Regions from separate parts of the Ralstonia sp. 22111 genome, predicted to be linked through region 1. Evidence: predicted binding sites of a transcription regulator. Region 1 holds the regulator's gene; each other region holds the start of a gene.
The links. The regulator FliA, encoded in region 1, starts transcription of late flagellar genes. The targets are predictions, from matches to a motif close to CTAAAGTTTNNNNNNNNNNNGCCGNTA.

Region 2: fliD (flagellar filament capping protein FliD) is a predicted target of FliA. The motif match lies at 1,939-1,965, and genes of this name have one in related genera.
Region 3: ACTJK4_RS12970 (flagellin N-terminal helical domain-containing protein) is a predicted target of FliA. The motif match lies at 2,278-2,304, and genes of this name have one in related genera.

The regions. Positions count from the first base shown of each region.
Region 1 is NZ_JBQEPR010000007.1:29,970-37,873, reverse strand. Features, by position in the region: gene flhA (flagellar biosynthesis protein FlhA) at 1-1,552, shown strand, start outside; gene flhF (flagellar biosynthesis protein FlhF) at 1,549-3,468, shown strand; gene ACTJK4_RS17850 (MinD/ParA family ATP-binding protein) at 3,482-4,261, shown strand; gene ACTJK4_RS17845 (RNA polymerase sigma factor FliA) at 4,270-5,031, shown strand; gene ACTJK4_RS17840 (nucleobase:cation symporter-2 family protein) at 5,407-6,834, shown strand; gene ACTJK4_RS17835 (aldose epimerase family protein) at 6,890-7,904, opposite strand, start outside.
Region 2 is NZ_JBQEPR010000003.1:469,929-477,832, forward strand. Features, by position in the region: gene uvrA (excinuclease ABC subunit UvrA) at 1-1,813, shown strand, start outside; gene fliD (flagellar filament capping protein FliD) at 2,008-4,044, shown strand; gene ACTJK4_RS11105 (hypothetical protein) at 4,082-4,309, opposite strand; gene ACTJK4_RS11110 (T6SS immunity protein Tli4 family protein) at 4,404-5,576, opposite strand; gene ACTJK4_RS11115 (phospholipase D-like domain-containing protein) at 5,847-7,904, opposite strand, start outside.
Region 3 is NZ_JBQEPR010000004.1:250,320-258,223, forward strand. Features, by position in the region: gene ACTJK4_RS12960 (sensor domain-containing protein) at 1-1,245, shown strand, start outside; gene ACTJK4_RS12965 (LuxR C-terminal-related transcriptional regulator) at 1,369-2,004, opposite strand; gene ACTJK4_RS12970 (flagellin N-terminal helical domain-containing protein) at 2,415-3,236, shown strand; gene fliD (flagellar filament capping protein FliD) at 3,434-5,482, shown strand; gene fliS (flagellar export chaperone FliS) at 5,543-5,980, shown strand; gene ACTJK4_RS12985 (flagellar protein FliT) at 6,039-6,395, shown strand; gene ACTJK4_RS12990 (glycosyltransferase) at 6,389-7,471, opposite strand; gene ACTJK4_RS12995 (MarR family winged helix-turn-helix transcriptional regulator) at 7,468-7,904, opposite strand, start outside.

The DNA of each region.
Region 1 (7,904 bases):
CTTCGGCTCCATGGACGGTGCCAGCAAGTTCGTGCGCGGGGATTCGGTGGCGGGTATCGCTATCCTGCTGATCAACATCATCGGCGGCCTGGCCGTGGGCGTGCTCCAGCACGGCATGGACGTGGGCCACGCCGCCACCAACTACACGCTGCTGACCATCGGCGACGGCCTGGTCGCGCAGATTCCCGCGCTGGTGATCTCCACCGCGGCGGGCATCATGGTCAGCCGCGTCTCCACCGACAAGGACGTCGGCCAGCAACTGTCGAGCGAGCTGTTTGCCATGCCGATGGTGCTGATGACCACCGCCGGCGTGCTGGGCCTGCTGGGCCTGGTGCCGGGCATGCCGCACATCCCGTTCGTGCTGTTTGGCGGCGGTCTGGGTTATCTGGGCTGGTACCTGAAGAAGAAGCGCGAAGTGCCCGAGGTCGAACCCGTGCTGCAGGCCATTGCCCCGGTGGATACGCCCGAGGCGAGCTGGGACGACGTGTCGTGGGTCGACGTGCTGGGCCTGGAAATCGGCTACCGCCTGATCCCGCTGGTCGACAAGAGCCAGGATGGCGAGCTGCTGCGCCGCATCAAGGGCATCCGCAAGAAGTTCACGCAGGACATGGGCTTCCTGGCGCCGGTGGTGCATATCCGCGACAACCTGGAGCTGGGCCCGTCGTCGTACCGCATCACGCTCAAGGGCGTGGAAATCGGCCACGGCGAGGTGCAGCAGGGCAAGTTCCTCGCCATCAACCCGGGTGGCCAGGACGGCCTGGGCGGCCATGGTGGCATGGGCGGCCTGGGTGGTCGCCTGGGCACGCAACTGCCCGGCACGCCCACCGTGGACCCGACCTTTGGCCTGCCGGCCATGTGGATCAACGCCGATGTGCGCGATCGCGCGCAGGCCGAGGGCTACACCGTGGTCGATTGCAGCACCGTCATCGCCACCCACGTCAATCAGTTGATTTACACCCATAGCACCGAGCTTCTCGGCCGTTTGGAAGTCCAGCAATTGCTCGATCATTTGGGCAAGGAAGCACCGAAGCTGGTCGAAGACGTTGTGCCGAAGCTGTTGCCCGTCGCGACCGTGCAGAAGGTGCTGCAGAACCTGCTGGACGAAGGCCTGCATATCCGCGACATCCGCACCATCGTCGAGACGCTGGCGGAACACGGAGGCAGGACGCAAGACCCCGCCGAACTCACCGCCGCCGTGCGTGTGGCGCTGGGCCGGGCGATTGCCCAGCAGCTCTTCCCGAACAAGACCGAAATGCAGGTCGTCACGCTTGACCCGAATCTGGAGAACATCTTGCTGCAAAGCGTCGTTGGCTCGAACGCCGGCCCGATCGAACCGCAACTGGCTGACTCGCTCATGCAAGCGGCTGCGGACTCGTCGCGGCAACACGAACAGATGGGTCAGACGGGCGTCCTGCTCGTACCGCCCGCACTGCGCCCGATGCTTGCACGCCTGTTCAAGCGTGCCGCACCGAGCCTGCGCGTGCTGTCGCACGCAGAAATTCCAGATCACCGAACGATTAAGGTTGTCGCCATGCTTGGAGGCCGCGCATGAAAATGCATCGATTTACCGGACTGACGTCGCGTGACGTCTTGCGCAAAGTCCGCGACCAACTGGGCGATGGCGCTCTGATCCTGTCGAACCGCGCCATTCCGGGTGGCATCGAGATCATCGCGGCATGCGACTCGCACGTGGATGCGCTGGTCGACACGCAATCGTCGGCACCCAAGACGGCGCAGCGCCGCCCGATGGCACCGGCCCCGATTCCCGAGCCGGCACCGATTGCCGCTGCAACTGCAGCCGTGGCCGCCGCTCAGGCACCTGCTGAAGAAGCCCCGCAGGCCGAGACGCCGGCGCCCAACGCGCTGGCCCGTCTGCGCAACCGCTTCATCGCTTCGCGCCGCGCCCCTGCACAGGAAGACGCACCGGCAGCCCCGGTCGCTCAAGTCGCTCCGGCAGCCAAGCCGGCCGGCCGCACGCTGCAAACGCGCGTGGACGACGACGTGGCGTTCGGGGAAGAAGATGCTCTGGCGGCATCCACCCGCATGCTGGCCGGCCTGTCGCTGGACCGTGCCAATGCCGAGGTTGCCCAATCCGCAGCGCAGGCCATGGCCAGCACCGCCCAGTTCATCGCGCGCCGCACCACGGTGGAAGACGACGAGCCGGAGGTGGAATCGATCGCCCGCTTTGCCGCACGTCGCGAGCAGGCACGTGAACAGGCACGCGAGCAGGATGACCGCCCGGTTTCGCTGCGCAGCTTTGCCGAGCGCGTGGAAGCCCAGGCCCGTAACCTTCGCGCCGAACAACAGAAGGCCGAAGCGCCCGTGAAGGCGCGCATCGAGGCGCAAGCCGACGCAGACAAGGCTTCCGACATTTTCGTCCGCGTGGAGGACACGATGGCCAAGCCCGAAGCCCCGCGTGATGACGTGAGCCTGCAGCGTTCGGCCATCCAGGCCGACGTGAAGGAAAGCATCCGTGCCGAGACCGACGTGATGACCCGCCGCATGGTCGGCGAGATCGAAACGCTCAAGAGCACCCTGAACGACGCCATGTCGAGCTTGGCCTCGCTGGGCGTGAAGCTGGGCGACCCGGTGCGTACGCGCCTGTTCCAGACCATGCTCAACGCAGGGTTCTCGGCACAGCTCACGCGCTACGTGCTGGAGAACATGCCGCAGCACGACTCGTATGAGGGGGCGCTGGACTTCGTGCAGCGCGCGATTGAAAAGAACCTGAGCACCGTGTCGGATGAAAACAGCCTGCTCGACCAGGGCGGCGTGTTTGCCCTGATGGGCCCGACCGGCGTGGGCAAGACCACCACGACCGCCAAGCTGGCCGCGCGCTTCGTGCTGCGCCATGGCGCATCGCGCGTGGCGCTGCTGTCGACCGACAGCTACCGGATCGGCGGCCATGAACAACTGCGCATCTACGGCAAGATCCTGGGCGTCTCGGTGCATGCCGTGAAAGACGCGCAAGACCTGAGCCTGGCGCTGAACGACCTGCGCGAGAAGCACGTCGTGCTGATCGACACCATCGGCATGAGCCAGCGCGACCGCGCCGTGTCCGAGCAGATGGCGATGCTGCATGCCGTGGGCCCGTCGATCAAGCGCCTGCTGCTGCTCAACGCTGCCAGCAACGGCAAGACGCTCGATGAAGTGGTGGGTGCCTACCGCGACGCCAACCTCGCCGGCTGCATCCTGACCAAGATCGACGAGGCTGCCTCGGTTGGCCACGCGATGGACGTGATGATCCGCCGCCGCCTGCCGCTGCACTACGTGTCGTACGGCCAGCGTGTGCCGGAGGACATTGCGGTGCCGAACAAGAAGCTGCTGATCCATCGCTCGTTCCGGGCCGGTGCGGAGCAGTCGTCGTTCACGCTGGATTCGGATGAATCGTTGCTGGTGGCGCAAGGCGCGGTGTTGCGTAACTCAGGTAACCGCGAACCTGGCCTGGCCGCTTTCGATTTCGCCTGACAAGGGGGCGACCATGACGACGCCATTCGCCAAGGATCAAGCCGCAGGGCTGCGGCGCATGCTCGGTCATGCTGCTGCCCGCCGTGTGCTGGTGATCGGTGCGGAAGAGCAGGTCGATGACTTTGTCGACAACCTGCGCATCGCGCTGTCCGCCATGGGCCGCGACACGGCCGTGGTGAACGCCCAGACCATGCTCGCCATGCCCGGCGTGCTCGAGCAGTACGACGAGACGGCGGATGTGACGCTCGTGGCCGCGCATTTCGGCACCCGGGCGCTGAGCACCGTGGCCGAAGCCTGCGACGACGTGCTGCTGACCTTCTCCGATGGTCCGGAAGGCATCAAGAGCGCGTACACGCTGCTCAAGAAAACCGCCGTGCTGCAAGGCAGCGCTGGCATCCGCACCGTGGTGTGCGGCGCGCATTCGGTGGATTCCGCCGTGCGCGTGTTCGGCAACCTGGCCAACACCGTGGGCCAGTACCTGAACACCCGTATCGATTTCGCCGGCTACCTCCCGGAGGACCGGCACGTAGAACTTGCGCTCTCGCTCGGCAAGCCCGTGGCGAGCGCGTTTCCCGCATCGCCTTCGGCCATGGCCTTCCGCCAGCTTGCCGAAGAAATGTTGAGCTGGGCCAGCGCCGAGGCCCAAGCCGGTGATGGCAATGCGCCGTCGCGGGTGGTCATGTCGGCGCGGGCACCGGCACAGCCGGCAGATGAATCGGCGCAAGCAACGTCAATGTCGACAGCGACTCCGACGCTTGGCGCCACCGCACGCGCGGCCGAATTGGTTTATTGAGGCGCAGCATGAACGAAGCGTCAAAGGCAGGCATGGATATGTACACCGCAACCGGTCGCAAGACCAAGTCCGACGAGATGGCCACGTACGCACCACTGGTGCGCCGCATTGCCAACCAGATGATGGTCAAGTTGCCGGCCAGCGTTGAGCTGGACGACCTGATCCAGGCTGGCATGATGGGCTTGCTCGATGCGCTGTCGCGCTATGAGGAAACGCAGGGCGTGCAGTTCGAGTTCTACGCGGCCCAGCGTATTCGCGGCGCGATCCTGGACGAACTGCGCGGCTCGGACTGGCTGCCGCGCGGCCTGCGCCGCAACGCACGCACGATCGAGCAGGCGATCCAGAAGCTGCAGCAGCAGAAGGGCCGCGCGCCCACGGAAACCGAGATTGCCGCGGCGCTGGGCATGTCGCTGGCCGAATACCAGAAGCAACTGGTCGACCTGCAAGGCAGCCAGCTGCTGTATTACGAAGATTTCGACCGCGAAGACGCCGACGCCTTCATCGAGAACCGCGCGCCCGAGAACGACGCCACGCCGCTGGACCAACTGCTGGACCACGACCTGCGCGAATCGGTTGTCGCTGCCATCGAGGCACTGCCCGAGCGCGAAAAGCTCATGATGAGCCTCTACTACGAGCAGGATCTGAACCTGCGCGAAATCGGCGCCGTGATGGGCGTGTCGGAATCGCGCGTGTGCCAGATCCACAGCCAGGCCATCGCCCGCATCCGCTCGCGCCTGCGTGATCGCGCATGGCTGCCGACGCCGACCTGAACTGAGGTCTGCTGAGCGCCACTGACAAGACCTTCTGCTTCACTGGGTTTGTTGGCGGCTCCCGGTTCCAGCTTTACCTGCCAGGTATTTCTACTGCGCGGCCAGCGACTCATGTCGCGGCCGCGCTTTTTCTTTGGCGCGTCGTTCACGCGGGCACGCGTGGTGTGAAGAGGTGGATGACGACGCACATACGTTTAAGAACGCAAAATATGTACACAAAAAACGTATGGAATTGTTGACAGAAAAATGGCGCCCCTCCAAGATTCCGGCAAATACGCGGCATCACGCCGCATGAATGCCGGCGGATGGAATCCGCCCCATCCGCCTAAAGCACGCTCCCGGCATTGACACGAGAGCGGCCCCAGGAGACAGACAATGCGCCAATCCCCCGGCCAACCCTCGCCTTCTTCGTCGACAATCGCCGACACCGTTGCCGATCCCGTCAACGAGTTTCTGCCGCTGCCCCGTCTGTTCGCACTTGGCCTGCAACACCTGTTGGTGATGTACGCCGGGGCGATTGCCGTGCCGCTGATTGTCGGCAATGCGCTCGGCCTGTCGAAGAGCGATCTCTCGTATCTGGTCAATTGCGACCTGTTTGCGGCTGGGATCGGCACGCTCATCCAATCGCTCGGTTTCCTGATCTTCGGGATCCGTCTGCCGGTGATGATGGGTGTCACATTTGCTGCGGTGGCACCGATGATCGCCATTGGCGTGGAGCCCGGCATGGGGCTGCCCGGCATTTTCGGGGCGTCCATCGTTTCTGGTGTGTTCGGCATTGCCATTGCGCCGCTGATGGGCCGGTTGCTGGGCCTGTTCCCGCGCGTGGTGACGGGCACGGTCATCATGCTGATCGGCTTTTCGCTGCTGAGCGTAGGCATCAACTGGGCCGCGGGCGGTCAGCAGATGATTCCGCAGGTGGTCGACGGCGTGAAGCACATGGTGCCGAACCCGGCGTTCGGCGATCCATTCGGCCTGGCCATTGCAGCGCTCGTGCTGGTGACGATCCTGCTGCTCACCAAGTTCGGCAACGCACTGCTGTGCAATATCGCGGTGCTGCTTGGCATCGTGACGGGCACGCTGGTGGCGGCGGCGTTTGGCAAGGTGTCGCTGGCCGACGCCAGCGCCGCGCCGCTGATGACGCTGGTGACGCCGTTCCACTTTGGCATGCCGAAGTTCGAGCTGTCGGCCATCATCTCGATGTGCATCGTGATCGTGATCACGCTGGTGGAATCAACCGGCATGTTCCTCGCGCTGTCGCACGTGGTGGGCAAGCCCATCTCGCGCAACGAACTCACCAACGGCCTGCGTGCCGACGGTCTGGCGACGGTGGTGGCGGGGGTGTTCAACACGTTTCCGCATACGTCGTTCTCGCAGAACATCGGGCTGGTGTCGATCACGGGCGTGCGTTCGCGCTATGTGGCGGCCGCCGGCGGGTTGCTGCTGATCGTGCTGGGGCTGTTTCCGAAGCTGTCTTACGTGGTGGCTTCCGTGCCGCAATACGTGCTGGGCGGCGCAGGCATCGTGATGTTCGGGATGGTGGCCGCAGCCGGCATCCGCATGCTGGGCATGGTCGACTTCCAGCAACAGCGCCACAACCTGTTGATCATCGCCGTATCGGTCGGCTTTGGCATGATGCCGACGCTGGCGCCGGCGTTCTTCCACCACTTTCCTGACTGGACGCACCCGATCACCCACAGCGGCATCGTGATGGGCACGCTGGTGGCCGTGGTGCTCAACGCATGGTTCAACGGCATTCGCGGCTCGCACGAAGTCATGCACGGCGCGGCTGCAGCTGCGCATTGAACATCCAGGCCGCGTGCCTCAGCTCGGCTTAGGTCTGCGGATCAGGTCTCGCGGCTCAGGCTTCTTCAGCAACTGACACGCGGTATGCGGTGTGCTGCCGGTAGACCTGGCCCGGGCGGAACATGACCGTTTCCGCATCGGGCATGTTGACCTGGTTCGGGAACGCGCTCGCTTCCAGGCATAAGCCGCTGCGTAGCGCGTGCGTGCCGGCCAGCTTGTGGCCCGAATAGAACTGCAGCCCGCGCTGATCGGTGAGTACCGTCAATTCGCGCCCGCTGCCGGGGTCATACAGCCGGGCGACCGGGCGCACCTGCGAGCGCCCCTCCGGCGCTGTATTGCGCAGCACAAAGCAGTGGTCGAACCCGCCGGCCTGCGCGAGTTGCGCGTTAGGCCAGTCCAGCCGTACCCCGATGGGCGCACCCTGGCGAAAATCGAACGCCGTGCCCGCAACGCTGGCTGTTCGTGTCGGGATCAGCTTGGCATCGACTTCCAGATACGCGTCGGCATCGATCGACAGGATGTGGCCCTTGATGTCGGTGCCGGGCTTGCCGCTCAGGTTGAAATACCCGTGGCTTGTCAGGTTGATCGGCGTGGGCGCATCGGTCCGGGCTTCGTAGTCGATCGACAGCGTGCCATCGTCGTCAAGCGCATAGCGAACCTGGACGGCGACGTTGCCGGGGAATCCCGCATCGCCTTCCGGGGAGTTGAGCCGCATGACCAATGCGCCGTCGTGATCCTCGGCGTGCCATAGCGCCCGATGAAACCCGCTCGCCCCCCCATGGAGCAGATTGCCGCCTTCATTGCGATCGAGGGCGTAGTCGATGCCGTCGAGCGTGAACCGCGCGCCCGCAATCCGGTTCGCCCAGCGTCCGATCAATCCGCCCAGATAGCCTGGTGATTCAAGGTAGGCGGCAGGCGTCGCGTGGTTCAGGAGAATCTCGCCCAGGCGCCCGCCTCGGTCAGGCGCTTGCCAGGAGACGAGCGTCGCCCCCAGGTCGCTGATCGAAACGCGCATGCCCAAGGCATTGCGCAGCGTGAACAGCCGAACCGGTTCACCGCCCGGCAGTTGT
Region 2 (7,904 bases), on a different contig from region 1:
TCCGGAAGGCATGACCGACCTGCCCTGCCCGGATTGCCACGGCACGCGCTTGAACCCCACGGCGCGCGCTGTCACCTTTGCCGCCAAACCCATCGTCGACATTGCACAGTGGACGGTCAGCCAGACGCGTCGCTGGGTCGAGGGCCTGGACCTGACCGGCCGCGACGCCGACATCGCCCGCGACGTGGTCGCCGAGATTCACAGCCGCCTGTCATTCCTGGAGGAGGTTGGCCTGGGTTACCTGAGCCTGGATCGCGCCGCGCCGAGCCTGTCGGGCGGTGAAGCCCAACGCATCCGCCTGGCTGCGCAACTCGGCAGCAACCTGCAGGGCGTCTGCTACGTGCTGGATGAGCCGACCATCGGCCTGCATCCGCGCGATAACCAGATCCTGCTCGACGCGCTGCGCAAACTGGGCGACAAAGGCAACACGCTGGTGGTGGTCGAGCACGATGAAGACACCATCCGCCGCGCCGACCACATCATCGACATCGGCCCGGGCGCGGGCAAGCGCGGCGGCACACTCGTCGCGCAAGGCGGCGTGGCAGACCTGGCAGCGCAGCCGGATTCGCTCACTGGCCGATTCCTGTCGCAGCCGATCGAGCATCCGCTGCTGCCGCGCCGTCAGGTGGTTGCGCCGCGTGCCGGCAAGCAAGCCGTGCCGGAGCAATGGCTCACTGTGCACGGCGCCAAGCTGCACAACCTGCGCAACGTGACCGCGACGATGCCGCTGTCGCGCCTCGTGGCCATTACGGGCGTGTCGGGCTCGGGCAAATCGACGCTGGCGCGCGATGTGTTGATGACGAACCTGCTCGATGCGGTCGGCCGTTCGGTGCTGTCTTCGCCGGCAACCCGCCGCGCACGCAAGGCCGCGCAGGCTGAGACGCCTGAGGCGAAGATGCCGCGCAAGCTCGACGTCAAGCACGACTGGCACGGCTGCGACAGCGTCACCGGCTGGGAAACCATCGACCGCGTGCTGGAAGTCGACCAGACGCCGATCGGCAAGACGCCGCGCTCCTGCCCCGCCACGTACATCGGCGTGTGGGACACCATCCGCAAGCTCTTTGCCGACACGCTTGAAGCCCGCGCGCGTGGCTACACCGCCTCGCGCTTCTCGTTCAACACCGGCGACGGCCGCTGCCCCGCCTGTGAAGGCCAGGGCGTGCGCACCATCGCCATGAGCTTCCTGCCTGACGTAAAGGTCGGCTGCGACGTCTGCCACGGTCAGCGCTTCAATGCAGAAACGCTGGCTGTCACCTGGCGCGGCAAGAACATCGGCGATGTGCTGACCATGGAGATCGACGAAGCAGTCGAGTTCTTCGGCGCGATGAACAGCATCGCCCATCCGCTGCAGTTGATGAAGGACGTGGGCCTTGGCTACCTGACGCTCGGCCAGCCCTCGCCCACGCTGTCCGGCGGCGAGGCGCAGCGCATCAAGCTCGTCACCGAGTTGTCGAAGGTGCGCGATGACGTGACGCGCCGCGGCCAGAAGGCGCCCCACACGCTGTACGTGCTGGACGAGCCGACCGTCGGTCTGCACATGGCCGACGTGGCCAAGCTGATTCGCGTGCTGCATCGCCTGGCGGACGGCGGCCACAGCGTGATCGTGATCGAGCACGACCTCGACGTGATTGCCGAGGCGGACTGGATTCTCGATCTCGGCCCCGAAGGCGGCGATGAGGGCGGCACGATCGTCGCGGCTTGCGGGCCGGAGGCGCTGACGCGCGTGCCGGCCAGCCATACCGGTGCAGCGCTGGTGCCGGTGCTGGCGCGCGGCAAGCAGGTCGATCCGAGCAAGGAAGGCGAGACGGTTTAACGTAGCGCGGCGGTCTCCACCCTGATGGAGACCGCCGGCGCTGGCCGCTGCGTCGTGTGGCGTCGGCAATTCTTTCGCTTTCCTGAGCAAACCCGGACAAAAAGGCTGCCCGAGCAGGGTTTGCCCTAAAGAACGGGGCTGCGCTGCCGTCACATTGTGGAGATTGTGAAGAAAGCGTTTGCGCGCGTCCGACCATGGCCACCTCGTCCACGAGCAACAACTACATTCCGCCGATCTCCGTTCCGGGCATCGGTACGAACATCGACGTCAACAGCCTTGTCACGAAGCTGATCCAGGCGGAAAGCAAGGGCATGACGCTGCGGCAGACGCAGCAGAAGGCGTTTCAGACGCAGTTGTCGGCGGTCGGCTCGCTCAAAAGCGCCCTGGCGACCTTCCAGACGGCGATGGCCGCCCTGAATAACCCGGATACGTTTACCGGCAACAAGGCCAGCGGACACGACACGTCGATCCTCACAGCTTCGCTGTCCAACACGGCACCGGCGGGCACGTATCAAGTCAACGTGACGCAGCTTGCGCAGGCGCAGGTGCTGTCAGCCGCCGGGCAGGCGTCGAGCAAGACGCCCATCGGCAGCGGCACGCCCACTACGCTAACTTTTTCATTTGGCAGCGTCTCGGGCGGCAGCTTTGCCGACGGCAAATACACCGGCGCCACCTTCACGCAGAACGGCAACCAGGCCGGCGGCTCGATCACCATCGACCCGTCGAACAACACGCTCGCCGGCATCCGCGATGCCATCAACAGCGCCAACGTGGGCGTCTCGGCCAGCATCGTCAACGACGGCAGCAATTCGCCGTACCGGCTGGTGCTGACGTCCACCGCAGGCGGCGCGAATTCAGAAATGAAGATTGCCGTCTCGGGCGCCCCGGCACTGCAATCCCTCCTGAGCCACGACCCGGCCGGCACGCAGAACATGAGCGAGGTCGCGACGGGCCGCAACGCCATGGCTACCGTCAACGGCATCGCCGTGCAAAGCGCCACCAACACGCTGACGGACGTGGTGGACGGCACCTCGTTCACGCTCGCCAAGACGGGCAGCACGACGGTCACGGTCGGCAGCGACGCCGGCCAGGCCAGCCAGTCGGTACTCAACTTCGTCAAGGCGTACAACGCGCTGCGCATCCAGCTCAACGCGTTGACCAAGTTCGACACCGCCAATGCCGCCAACAACGGCGCGCTGGCCGGCGACGTCAGCACCAAGGCGATGATCAACCAGCTGACCGACGTGCTGGGCCAGGGCATCGGCAACGGTGCGTTCCAGTCGCTCGGCAGTATCGGCGTGACGATGGACAAGGAAGGCACGCTGTCGATTGACGACGCGAAGCTCACGACGGCCCTGAAGAAATCGCCCAGCCAGGTGGCGGCGCTGTTTGCCGGCACCGGCACGGCGACGGATTCATTGCTGAAGGTTTCGGCGTTCTCGACGACCACGCAGGCCGGCAGCTACGCCATCAACGTCACCCAGCTGGCAACGCAGGGCTCGCTCAAGGGCTCGGCGGCTGCCAACACGACCATCCAGAGCGGCGTGAACGACAGCCTGTCCGTCACGCTCAGCGGCATCACGACCAACATCAAGGTCCCGGCAGGCAACTACACCGCGTCGAGCCTGGCCACGCAGATCCAGAGCCAGATCAACGCCTCGCCCGACCTGCAGAAAGCCAAGGTGGAAGTCGCCATCGGCACCGATGCCAACGGCGTGCTGACGTTCACCGACAAGCAATACGGCTCGGTATCGACGGTGTCGGTGTCGGGCAATGGCGCGGCATCGCTGCTCGGTGGCAGCCCCACGGCCACGGCCGGGCGCGATGTGCAGGGCACCATCAACGGCGCGGCCGCCACGGGTTCGGGCCAGAACCTCTACGGCGCCAGCGGATCGGCCGTCGATGGCCTGACGGTGCAAGTGACCGGCGGCGCGTTGGGCGACCGCGGCACCGTCACCGTGCAGCGCGGCTATGCGGCGCAACTCCACACCGTGTCGGGCAACTTGTTGTCGAACAACGGCATGGTGCAGAACGCCAGCGACGCCATCAACAGCTCCATCACATCGCTCGGCAAGCAGATCGATCTGATGCAGAAGCAGCTCGATGCCAAGCAGGCGCTGTATTACGCGCAGTTCAATGCGCTGTCGAAGGTGGTAGCGAGTATGACGAATACGAGCAATTACCTGGCGACGCAGTTGGCGATGTTGCAGAAGCAGCGGACGGGGGGCTGATCGCGCCTTGGCGCATCCGCTGCGGCCATTTGCCTGGTTACTGCTGCGGCTTTCCCCACAACGGGTTCTTGTTATCCGAACCCAGCACCTGGGCGAGCACTTCTGCATCGCCATCGCGAGCCACCGGGGCACTCTTGCGCGCGCGGGTGACCTTGCCCCGCTTGCCGTGCTTCTTTGCGTGCACGGCCTTCTTGATTCCGCTTTGCGGGGCATTGCCTGAGGTCGGCACGGTGGACGTGTGCTGGGCACAGATGCCTGTGGTCATCCAGGCGGTGGTGAGGAGGGCTACGGCGAGTTTTCTGTACATCATCGATTCGAGAGAGATTTTGATTTGGGTTTCGTGACACCGTTGTAGCGCACTACTGCTTCACCACGTGCTCCAGCTCGGGCATCGGCGGAGACGTGGGGCGCAGGCGAATGCTCTTGAGCAGCGCGTCGAACCTTGGCCGCGCTTCGGCATAGGGAGGCGCATCGGCATTCAGCCTGGGATGCGCGTTGCGGCTGGCAGACTCCATCACCACCTCGATCGTTGGCAAAATCTGTGAGCCAGACCACCCCGCATTGCCGGCATAGACGTGGTATCCCTCACGCGTGTTTTGGCCGGGTCGTTGAGCTTCGACAACGATGCCGCCTTGTACGGAAGTCAGCGCACCGATCTTCACTGGGCGGGGCCCGAGCCGCTGGGTCACTTTCATTCCGGCAGGCGAACGGTCGCCCAAGGCGGCCATGGAGCGGCCCGCTGCGTTGATCAACGATGTGGGCGACGGCGTTCCTGCAGGAATTGCCGCGAAGTTAAGCTGGTAGGTGACGGCCGGGCTGTCAGCAAATCGGAACGACGAGGAAATCTCGTTCCCATAGGTACCGTCGTCACGGAGGAAGGCATATGGCAGGCAAAAGCCGCGCTCCTTGGGAATTTCGTAGAGGTCTCGTGCTTGAAGCTGGCCGATTAGCTTGCGCAGAGCGTTTTCGGCCGTCGTCCATTGCGCTTCGGTTGGATCGTCATCATTCTTGAGGCCACGAAGCATCGACTCGAACGCAACGAGGTGGTTACCCAACACGATCGCACCCCGCAGATACGACGCACTCTGTACGTGCTCATCTGAGCGAAAAGCCGCACTATCGGGCCGCCCCAGATCAATAGCCTTCTGGTAGCGATCTGCCTTGAGATCCGCGATGTCTTGTTCGATTTTTCGGCGGCTTTCTGCCAAATTTTCTTTGGTGTTCGGGCCGAGAAGCTCAGGCCTTCTTTTATAAAGGTCTTCGTCTTCTTTCTGGCTCTGCAGCGAGTCCAGTTTTCCGTGCAATGTTGCGGCATTCATGCGTGCCCGATAGCTCAGAAATTCCTCACGTAGCTTTGGCGTATCTGGGCCGTACACAGCAAATGTCGTTCGCAACTCGGGCGTTTCGATTTCCATCCGACCTCGTCCGGTACCGTTGTCGAAATACTGAAACAGTTGTTCGTAAGGCCCTTGCCGTGAAGATTTGGATGCGATTGCCCATTCGAACCCCAAACTGCGCGGGACATCGAACATCAGTCGGCCCAGGCATTCGGAGCGGCTTTCTGCTGGCGTGACATAGCCCGGAGCCGTGGCCTCAAGGCGGTCTGCGTTGCTTGGGTTCGGTATCCGTACTCGCTCCCCTGAACGGCTTGTAACCTCCACCTCTTTGGGGATTGGCTCCTCCGCATGGCCACCTCGGCCGCAGGCAGCTAGAAGAACGGTCACAGCACAGACTGTTAGTCGCCGTACGCCAGCTAGAGAGAATCGATACTGCATCAATATGTTTCCTATTTGCCTATTCTTCTAAGTGTTCATCCGATCCGATTGCTCGGGAGATAGCGCAGCAGTCTGTTGGGACATATCCAAACCGCCCTCAGGGCCAACGTCTGCGAGTGTCGTCAGATTCATTCCAGAGTTGTTGTCCTCGCCCTGCGTCCACATGATAGGTAGAGCCACAATGAATCCACGCACACCTACAGGGGCACGTTCCGGCAGCAATTTTTTTGCATCCCACGTAAAAGACTCTGCTCTTGGTCCGGGGTCGCGCCAAAAACGCTCATTGAAAGGCATGTAGCCTTCCAGTTTGGACTCGTCTTTATTCCAAGTTGGCCAAATGGACGTTGCCTTGTCGAGCGCAGGTAAAAATGGGAATGCTTTTCTATAAGCCACAGCATTATTCGCAGCAACTTTCTGTATCACTCTCCACGTTTCGGGATCAGCCGGCTTGTCCAGGGCCGCCCCGAGTTCGGTGGCTGCCGCCGAGCCGCTCATCAGCCCAAAGTGCTTGCGCCACAGCGCCTTACGCAAATTGTGCGCCGATACGCCTACGTTCTGGATGTTCTTGCCGTCCAGCGGCACCGATATGGGTGAGTCGTCGTGCATGATGACGGCCAGTTCCGAATCCCGGTCGCCCATCTGACTGCGGTCGTTAATGTTGGCACTGCCAAGTACCACGGTGCGGTCATCAGCGATCAGCAGCTTGCTATGGATATAGATCTGCTCTGTTACCGGCCTGCCACCGATCGTGTCCCAATTGCGCAGGTTCAGTAGCGTCAGATATCGCGCCCACTTGTCGTTCGAAACGCGGCGACCGAGCTCCAACGAATCGACGTCTTGTGCTGCCACCACCGCCTCCCGCCAAGAGATCTTCCGCTCCTTCACATACTGCTTGGCCAACAGCGCACGGCGGACCCGGTTCACGAGACTGTCAGAACCGAACACCAGCGATTGCATCGTCAAATGCAGCTGCGTCATGATGTTCAACGTGTCGAGGGTTCCCTCTGGGTGTACAGGCAATAAGAGATACGCGTGAAACGACAGGTCATCTCGAATAGCTCGGGCAATACGATCACCCAGCGCCTTGCCAATCGGGTTCAGCAACGTCTTCTGCGCCGGCCCCAATGCAGCAAAACCTGCGATCGTGCCTTGGTTGCCGGCAACCTTCATCAGATCGTTGATAAAGTCAGCACCTCCGCCCTTCAGATCGCTGCGCACAGAGTCTATTTGGCTCCAGCGCAAGCGACTTAGCATCTTCGAAGCCGGTACGCCATCGATGCCCAGTTGCTTGGCGTACTTCGCATACCCGGGGGATCCACGAAGATCAAGCAATGCCCGCATCGGGCCTGATCGGCTGCCTTGTGCATTCGCCCCCGCCTCATCATCGCCAATGATCTCGTGGCCGTGTTCAGACTGAAAGAACTGGCCTTCGATGTACACGAAGTGAACCGCTCCTTGAATCGCTCTAAGCATCGCGCTCAGGCATCCGCTCTCGCGAACGGTGGGTACCGCTTGCTCACCTTCGCCCAGGGCCTCTGCTTTACGCATTTTCAGAGGTGCACTACGCAGTAGCTGGATCCAGCATTTCCCGGGCATCCCCGCGGGCTCTCCCGGCGGCTCCGCGGGCTTAACTGGACGGTGCTCAGTTGCAATACGAGGCGCTTTCAGTGGCTTATTCATGCCCATCTTCTTCAGCAAAACCTCGACGGTAGCGCGATCGCTCATTTCATACTGCTTAGCCACACCATTCCATCGACGCACGAAGTTGCGGCTCAGGTCGTACACAGATGGCCCTTCAATACGGCTATGGACGTCATGCCACGGCATGCGCGGCTGCTTCTCGGGGTCGACACTCTTGGCGCCTACTGGCAATAGCTTGCCTAACTTGACTAAATTCTCATAAGGCGCCTCGCGTGTAGCACCCTGCGCCTGTAGAGCTAGGACAACCCGAATTGCAAAAGATTGGATGGCGGCCGCAGTTTCCTCCAGCAGATGTGGAGGCAGATTCGCCAAGCTTGCGCCGTTCAGCCACGCCAGCAATGCCGTCGCTTTGTCTTGGACTTGCGCGCTGCCAAAGTCGCGCAG
Region 3 (7,904 bases), on a different contig from region 1:
GCGATTGCCCGCCGTAACCGCTCGCGCGTCTCGGTCATGTTCCTCGACCTCGATCGTTTCAAGAACGTCAACGACACGCTGGGCCACCAGTTTGGCGACATGCTGTTGCGCGAAGTGGCGGCCCGCCTGCAGGCATGCGCGCGCGAAGCCGACACCGTGGCGCGCCTGGGCGGCGACGAATTTGTCGTCATGCTCGAAGCGCTTGATGGCCTGGGCACGCGGCGCGTGGCCGAGCGCATTCTCTCGGCCATCAGCGCGCCGTTCCATATCGAGGGGCAGGAGCTGTACCTGGGTGTGTCGATCGGGATTGCCGTGGCGCCGCACGACGGCGACGACCCAAACACGCTGCTGCGCAAGGCCGATGCCGCCATGTACCTGGCAAAGGAGCGCGGCCGCAACAACTTCCAAACCTTTACGAGCGACCTGGACGATCGCGTCTCGCGCCGCTTCCGCATTGAATCGGGCCTGCGGCGTGCGAGCGACCGCAACGAGTTCTACGCCGACTACCAGCCGCGCGTGGATGTGCGCAGCGGCCGCATCGTCGGCGTGGAAGCGCTCATCCGCTGGAACTCGGCCGATTTCGGCCGCATGATGCCCGGCCAGTTCATCCAGGACGCCGAAGAAACCGGCCTGATCGTCGAGATCGACCGCTGGATTCTGCGCGCCGCCTGCGACCAGCTTGCGCGCTGGCGCCGCATCGGGCTGCCAGACCTGCGCATGTCGATCAACCTTTCGGGCCAGGCGTTCAGCTCGGGGCAGTTGAGTGCGATGGTGCGTGGTGCGCTATCGACCAGCGGCTTGCCGGGTAACGCGGTGGAACTGGAGATGACCGAAGGCATCCTGATTCGCGACGATCCGTCATTGCATGCGCTGCTGACCGAGCTGCGCGCGATGGGCGTATCGCTGGCGCTGGACGATTTCGGTACCGGATATTCATCGCTGTCGTACCTGCACCGCTTCCCGATCGATACGTTGAAGATCGACCGTTCGTTCGTGCAAGACCTGCCGCACGTGGCCGAACGCGCGGCCATCACGCGGGCCATCATCATGATGGCGCAGGCCATGGGCATGAAGACCGTGGCCGAAGGCGTGGAGACCACCGGCCAGCTTGAATTCCTGCGGGAAGTCGGCTGCGACGAGTTCCAGGGCTATCTGCTCACGCGGCCACTGGAGCCGACGGCGGTGCAGGATCTCGTGCGCGAGAACGCGCGCCGCTACGGCGAGCGCGTCCCCCGGTTTCTATAAATATCGAGTGCCCCGGAAAGCGTAGCGAGCGCCCCGAGGTTGGCGTGAGAAGCGCAGCCGTACACGTGTACGGCGAGCATCGCAAGGCCAAGATCGGGGTGCGCAGTAGCTTTACGGGGCACCCTAGAGTTGGAGGCCGTTGCTGACTACGTACATGGTCAGCTCGGCGTTGTTGCGCAGCTTCATTTTCGAGAGCACGCGCCCCCGGTACACGCTGACCGTCTTGACGCTGATCTGCAGTGCCTCGGCAATCTCGCCCAGCGTGCGGCCGGAGCCCAGCATGCGCAGCGTCTGGAATTCGCGGTCGGATAGGATGTCGTGGCGGGGCTTGTCCCAGTCGACGTTCAGGTTGTCGGCCAGGACTTCCACAAGATCCGAAGGCAGGTATTTCTTGCCCTTGGAGATGGCGTTGACGGCGGCCAGCAACTGCGGCTGGCTCGCGTCCATTGGCAGATAGCCGGCGGCGCCCGCCTTCAGCGCCCGGACGGCAAGCAGCGCTTCAGGGTGGCGGCCCAGTGCCAGCACGGCCAGGCGCGCATGCTGCTGGCGCACGGTCTTGATGGTCTGGAATTCGTCTCCGGTGGCCGATTCCACCGAAAAGAGCATGACGTCCCACTCGCGCTGGGCGAGCAGGTCGTTATTGGCATCGCGCAGGTCCGGCACGGCCTCGATCTGCCGGGCCAGGCGCGAATCCTTGAGGATCTGGCGCAGGCCGACACGGGCAATATCGTGCGGTTCGACGATCAGGACATTGAGCATGGTGGGTGTTGCGGGTCAAACGCGGGCTCGCATCGAGCTCTTCTTTCCGCCGGCAGGCTGTTGGGCCGACCCGGCGGGCTTGCAACTCCCCATCTGTGCACTGTGTGGCGCTCTATATAGAGAAGGATGCTGGCGCCTATGGACTGGTCGATCGAGTATAGCCGAGGGCCTGCAGGCCAAGAAGCAGGCTCACCGCCTCTTTTGGAGGGGTGCCTAAAGTCAGGCGCCCGCAAGCCCAAACCGCCGCCGACGCACAAATTTGTCAAGGCGACCCTAAACTTTCCTCAGAGGCCACCGATAACCTGAGTACAACGCAGACCTGATCCCCTTCAAGTTGCAGGTCACGTTGCCCGGCCTAGCCGGAATTAGCAAACACGGGCAACAAACCATCGGGAAACTTAGGAGCCGTCATGTCCCTCAGCCTCAATACCAACATCTCGTCCCTGCAAACGCAGCAAGCTCTGTCGCAATCGCAGTCCGCTCTGCAAACGTCGCTGCAACGTCTGTCGACCGGCCTGCGCGTGAACAGCGCGAAGGACGATGCCGCTGCTTACGCTGTGGCTTCCAGCCTGACGACCACGCTGAACTCGCAAACCCAAGGTATCCAGAACGCCAACAACGCACAGTCGTACCTGCAAACGGCCGACTCGTACCTGGGCCAGGTTGAAAACAACCTGCAACGTATGCGCCAACTGGCTGTGGAAGCCAACAATGGCGGTCTGTCGACCACCGACCAGGCCAACCTGGACAAGGAATACCAACAGCTGGCCACGGCCAACAAGAACATCGAGACCAACGCCAACTACAACGGCGCCAAGCTGTTCGACGGCTCGGTCACCTCGACCACGTTCCAATACGGCCAAAACTCGTCGACCGACGTCGCTACCGTGACCAACGCCAACCTGGCCAGCTTCGGTACGCTGTCGAGCACGAGCGTGACCTCGACCGCCAACGCAACGGCAGCCCAGGCCAAGATCGACGCCGACCTGGCCAGCCTGAAGGCAGCTCGCGCTGACCTGGGTGCACAGCAAAGCGGTCTGAGCTCGACGATCAACACGCTGACCTCGTCGAACACCGCCCTGTCGGCTGCAAAGTCGGCCATGGTCGATACCGACTACGCTTCGGAAACGTCGAACATGACCCGTCAGAACATCCTGCAGCAAGCGGGTACGGCGATGCTGGCGCAAGCCAACTCGGCACCGAACAGCATCCTGAGCCTGCTGAAGGGTTAATCAGTAAGTTGGATGCAGCCTCGCCGCCTCGCGGTTGGGCCAAGGGCCGGCGCTCCTCGGGGCGCCGGCCTTTTTTCTTTTGTCGGATACCCCACTTTTTCGTGGGTGGCGCCTGCATAACCTGCCCTAAAGAAGCTGCGGCCAGTGCCGTTGTGTAGAGAGACTTCCGCCGGCGCAGATGCTTATCGGACCCGATCATGGCGACTACCACTACCACCTCCTCAACCAGCAGCTACGTTCCGCCGATCTCCATTCCCGGTATCGGGACGAGCATCGATGTCAATTCGCTGGTGTCCAGCCTCATGAAGGTGGAAAGCCAGCCGCTGACGCAACTGCAGACGCAGCAAAGCTCGTACCAGACGCAGCTGTCGGCCGTTGGTTCGCTCAAGAGTGCGCTGTCGACCTTCCAGACGGCGCTGTCGAGTCTGACCAGTGCGTCGAACTACAGCGCCATGAAGGCCAGCGGCTACGACAGCTCAATGCTGAGTGCGTCGGTGACGGGCTCGGCGCCTGCGGGTTCCTACGCGGTCAACGTCACGCAGCTTGCGCAATCGCAGGTGCTCGCGGCGCAGGGGCAGACCTCCACCACGACGGCCATCGGCAGCGGCGCATCGACCACGATTTCGTTCTCGTTCGGCTCGGTGTCGGGCGGCTCGTTTTCCGGTGGCAAGTACACCGGTTCGACGTTCACGCAGAACGGAAATCTGGCGGGTGGCTCGATCACGATCGATTCTTCCAACAACACGCTGGCGGGCATCCGTGACGCGATCAACTCGGCCAACCTGGGTGTGTCGGCCAGCATCGTGAACGACGGCAGCGGCAGCCCGTACCGTCTGGTGCTGACGTCGACTGCGGGCGGCTCCAGCTCGGAGATGAAGATTTCGGTGTCGGGCGACTCGACGCTGCAATCGCTGCTCTCGCAAGACCCGGCCGGCACGCAGAACATGACCGAGGTGACCACGGGCCAGAACGCCCTGGCCACCATCAACGGCATTGCCGTGCAGAGCCCGACCAACACGTTGTCGAACGTGGTGGACGGCACATCGTTCACGCTCTCAAAGACGGGCAGCACCAACGTGACGGTGGGCAACGACCCGACCGCCACCACCACCGCCGTCACCAACTTCGTGAACGGCTACAACGCGCTGCGCACGCAACTGAATTCGCTCACCAAGATCGACACCGCCAACAGCGCCAACAACGGCCCGCTGGCGGGCGATGTGAGCACCAAGACGCTCATCAACCAGATTACCGACGTGCTGGGCCAGGCGGTCGGCAACGGCAATTACCAGTCGCTGGGCAGCGTGGGTGTGACGATGAATTCCGACGGCACGCTGTCGGTTGACAACACCAAGCTGTCGGCAGCGGTTGCAAAGTCGCCCAGCCAGGTGGCGGGCTTGTTTGCCGGTACCGGCACGGCCACCGATTCGCTCGTCAGCGTGCCGACGTTTTCGGATTCCACGCAGGCCGGCACCTACGCCGTCAACGTGACGCAGTTGGCCACGCAGGGCACGCTCACGGGTTCTGCCGCCGCCAACACGACCATCACGGCGGGTGTGAATGACACGCTCGCGTTCAACATCAGCGGCATGTCCGTCAACGTGACGTTGGCGGCCGGCAGCTACACCGCAGCGACCCTGGCTGCGCAGATCCAGAGCCAGATCAACGCATCGACCACGCTGCAGAGCGCCAAGGTCACTGCGTCGGTGTCGGCTGACGCCAGCGGCGTGCTGAGCGTGACCGATAGCCAGTTCGGCTCGGTGTCGGCGGTGTCGGTATCAGGCGCGGGGGCTTCATCGCTCTTCGGCGCGAGCCCGACGGCCACCAACGGTCTGGATGTGCAGGGCACCATCAACGGCGTTGCTGCCACCAGTTCGGGGCAGAACCTGTATGGGGTCAGCGGTTCGGCAACCGACGGCTTGACGGTGCAGGTGGCCGGCGGCCCGCTGGGCGCCCGTGGCACGGTCACGGTGCAGCGCGGTTACGCCGCCCAGCTCAATACGGTGATGACGGGCCTGCTGTCGTCCAGCGGCATGGTGCAGAACGAGACGGACGCGATCAACAGTTCGCTCACTTCGCTTGCCAGCCAGATCACCGCCATGCAGACGCGGCTGGATAACAAGCAGGCGCTGTACTACACGCAGTTCAACGCGTTGTCGGCAGCGGTGGCGAGCATGACGAACACCAGTAATTACCTGACGACGCAGCTCGCGGCCATTGCCAAGCAGACTTCGAGCAGCAACTAAGCCGGGTTCAGGTTTAGAGCACAACCCAAAACAAAACAGACTACAGCGAGGACCTTTTCCATGTACGCTGCACGCCGTGCCATCGGTGCCTATGCGCAAGTCGGCATCGAGACGTCCGTGGTAGACGCCAATCCGCACCGCCTCATCGCCATGCTGTTCGAAGGCGCGCGCGCCGCCATCAACCTGGCCGGCGCCGCCATCCAGCGCGGCGACGTGCTGGCCAAGGTGCGAGCGTTTGACAAGGCAATCTCGATCATCGGCCAGGGCCTGCAGGCCAGCCTCGATCACCAGCGCGGCGGCGACATCGCTGTGCAACTGAACACGCTGTACGACTACATGCTGCGCCGCCTGCTGGTGGCCAACGGCAACAACGATCTGACAATCCTCGCAGAGGTGGACGCCTTGCTGGTCCCGCTGCAGGATGCGTGGCTCGCCATCGGCCAGACCGGCCAACCGGCTGCCGCCGCGGCGAACAGCCATCTGAGCGTTGTGAGCTGATTGCCGGTCGTTTGTAGGAACGCGACCTTTGACTGAATTCGGCCCAACTGGAGCCAATATGCACCGCAACATCCCGATCAAGGACAGCGAAAGTCTGTTCACCTGCTACGAAGCCATCGCACGCCTGACCGCCGAAATGGTCAGCGCGGCCGAAGTGGGTAACTGGGAAGTCGTCAGTACGCTGGAACGCGAGAGCGCCGCCTATGTGGATGCGCTGCGCCGTTCCGAGCCGCATCCGCAGCTCTCGCGTGCAGACGTGGAGCGCAAGCGCACGCTGCTCGTGCGCATTCTGGAAGATGACGCCCGCGTGCGAGCCATGGTGTATCCGCGCCTGGACCGCCTGCAGAAGCGCATCGACACGGCGCGCCGCGCCACCACCGCAAGCAACGCTTACGGCAGCATGGCGCGTTATTGAGACGAAGCGTTCTGCAGCTGTTTTGACAGCGTCAGATAGTGCTCGGACTTGCGTGCGAGCGCGTGACTCTGCATCTGGTACACGATCGCCAGTTGCTGGGCAGCGAGGAAGCTGCCCCGGCCGACGACGCTGCCGTCCATCTCCGGTTGATCGCCGATCTCAAGGCAACGGTTGAAGACCTGCTCTGCCAACGGTAGCCACCGGGCGCCTGCTTCATCAGGCTGCTTGGCCGCCGCATCCAGCAACACCAATCCCAGCGCGAAGCACAGATCAGGAAAGTCCGGCCACGTCTGGATGGCGACATCGCCTTGCGCGAGCGCCTCTTCAACGCGGTCGGCCTTGCCGAGGCTGTACACATAGCGCAGCGCGAGGTTGCGGCGGTAGGGCGCATCAGGCGGCGCCAGGCTGAAGGCGCGTGCGTAGTAATTCACGGCCTTTGCGTAGTCTTCGTGATGCAGTTCGGTTTCCTTGCCGAGCTGATACAGCACGTATGGGTCGTCCGGCCGATGCGCGAGTTCATCGAGCAGCAGTTGCGTATTGCGCTCGCCTTTCTTCTGCATCTTGGCCGCGGTATAGCCGTCGTGGCGCACCACAATCGGCACCCGCGTCGCGGGAAAGGATGACACCGGCTGTTCATGGATGCGCCCCGTGTAGTGCACGCCACGCGGCAGCAGGCGCGGAATCCACGCAATCAGTTGGCTGGTTGATTCGGTTGCATCGGTATCGTTCTTCACACACACCACGCCCACGGACGGCTCTCGGCCGCTGAGTGTGCGCAGGTGCTGGCCGCCACTCTCCAGCCATTCGTCTGCATCGAGGACGAGATTCCAGTCGGCATTGGCAGCCTGCAGCGCGGTGTTGCGCGCGGCCGAGAAATCGTTCGTCCAGGCCATGTGGCTGACGAGCGCGCCGCACGACTGGGCAATGGCTACGGTGTCGTCGGTCGAGCCCGTATCCAGCACCACCATGCGATCGACAAACGGCTTGGCGCTGAGCAGGCAGCGCGCAATGCTGGCGGCCTCATTGCGGGCGATGACAACCAGCGCCAGATCGGCGGAAGCGGACGGTGCGCTCATTCGCGGTCGTCCGCCGTAGCCAGCGCGTCGAGCAGCTTGCGCAGCACGTTGCGCGTGGCGCCAATCTCGTCCAATTCCAGCGGAATCTTGCAGACAAGGGCTTCGGGCACTTTGGCCGCCCGCTCGCGCAGCCCGCGGCCGGCATCGGTCAGCTCGATGACGACGCGGCGCTGATCCTCGGGATCGCGCGTGCGGGTGACGAGGCCTTGTTCTTCCAGGCGCTTGAGCAACGGGGTCAGCGTACCCGTATCGAGGTACAGCGTGCGGCCGAGGTCACCTACGGCGCACGGCGCCTGCTGCCAGCACGCCAGCATCACGAGGTATTGCGGATAGGTCAGGCCCAGCTCATCCAGCAGCGGCCGATAGAGGCGCGTCAGCAGATGGCCGGCGGCATACAAAGGAAAGCAGAGCTGCTGATCGAGCGCCAGCACGT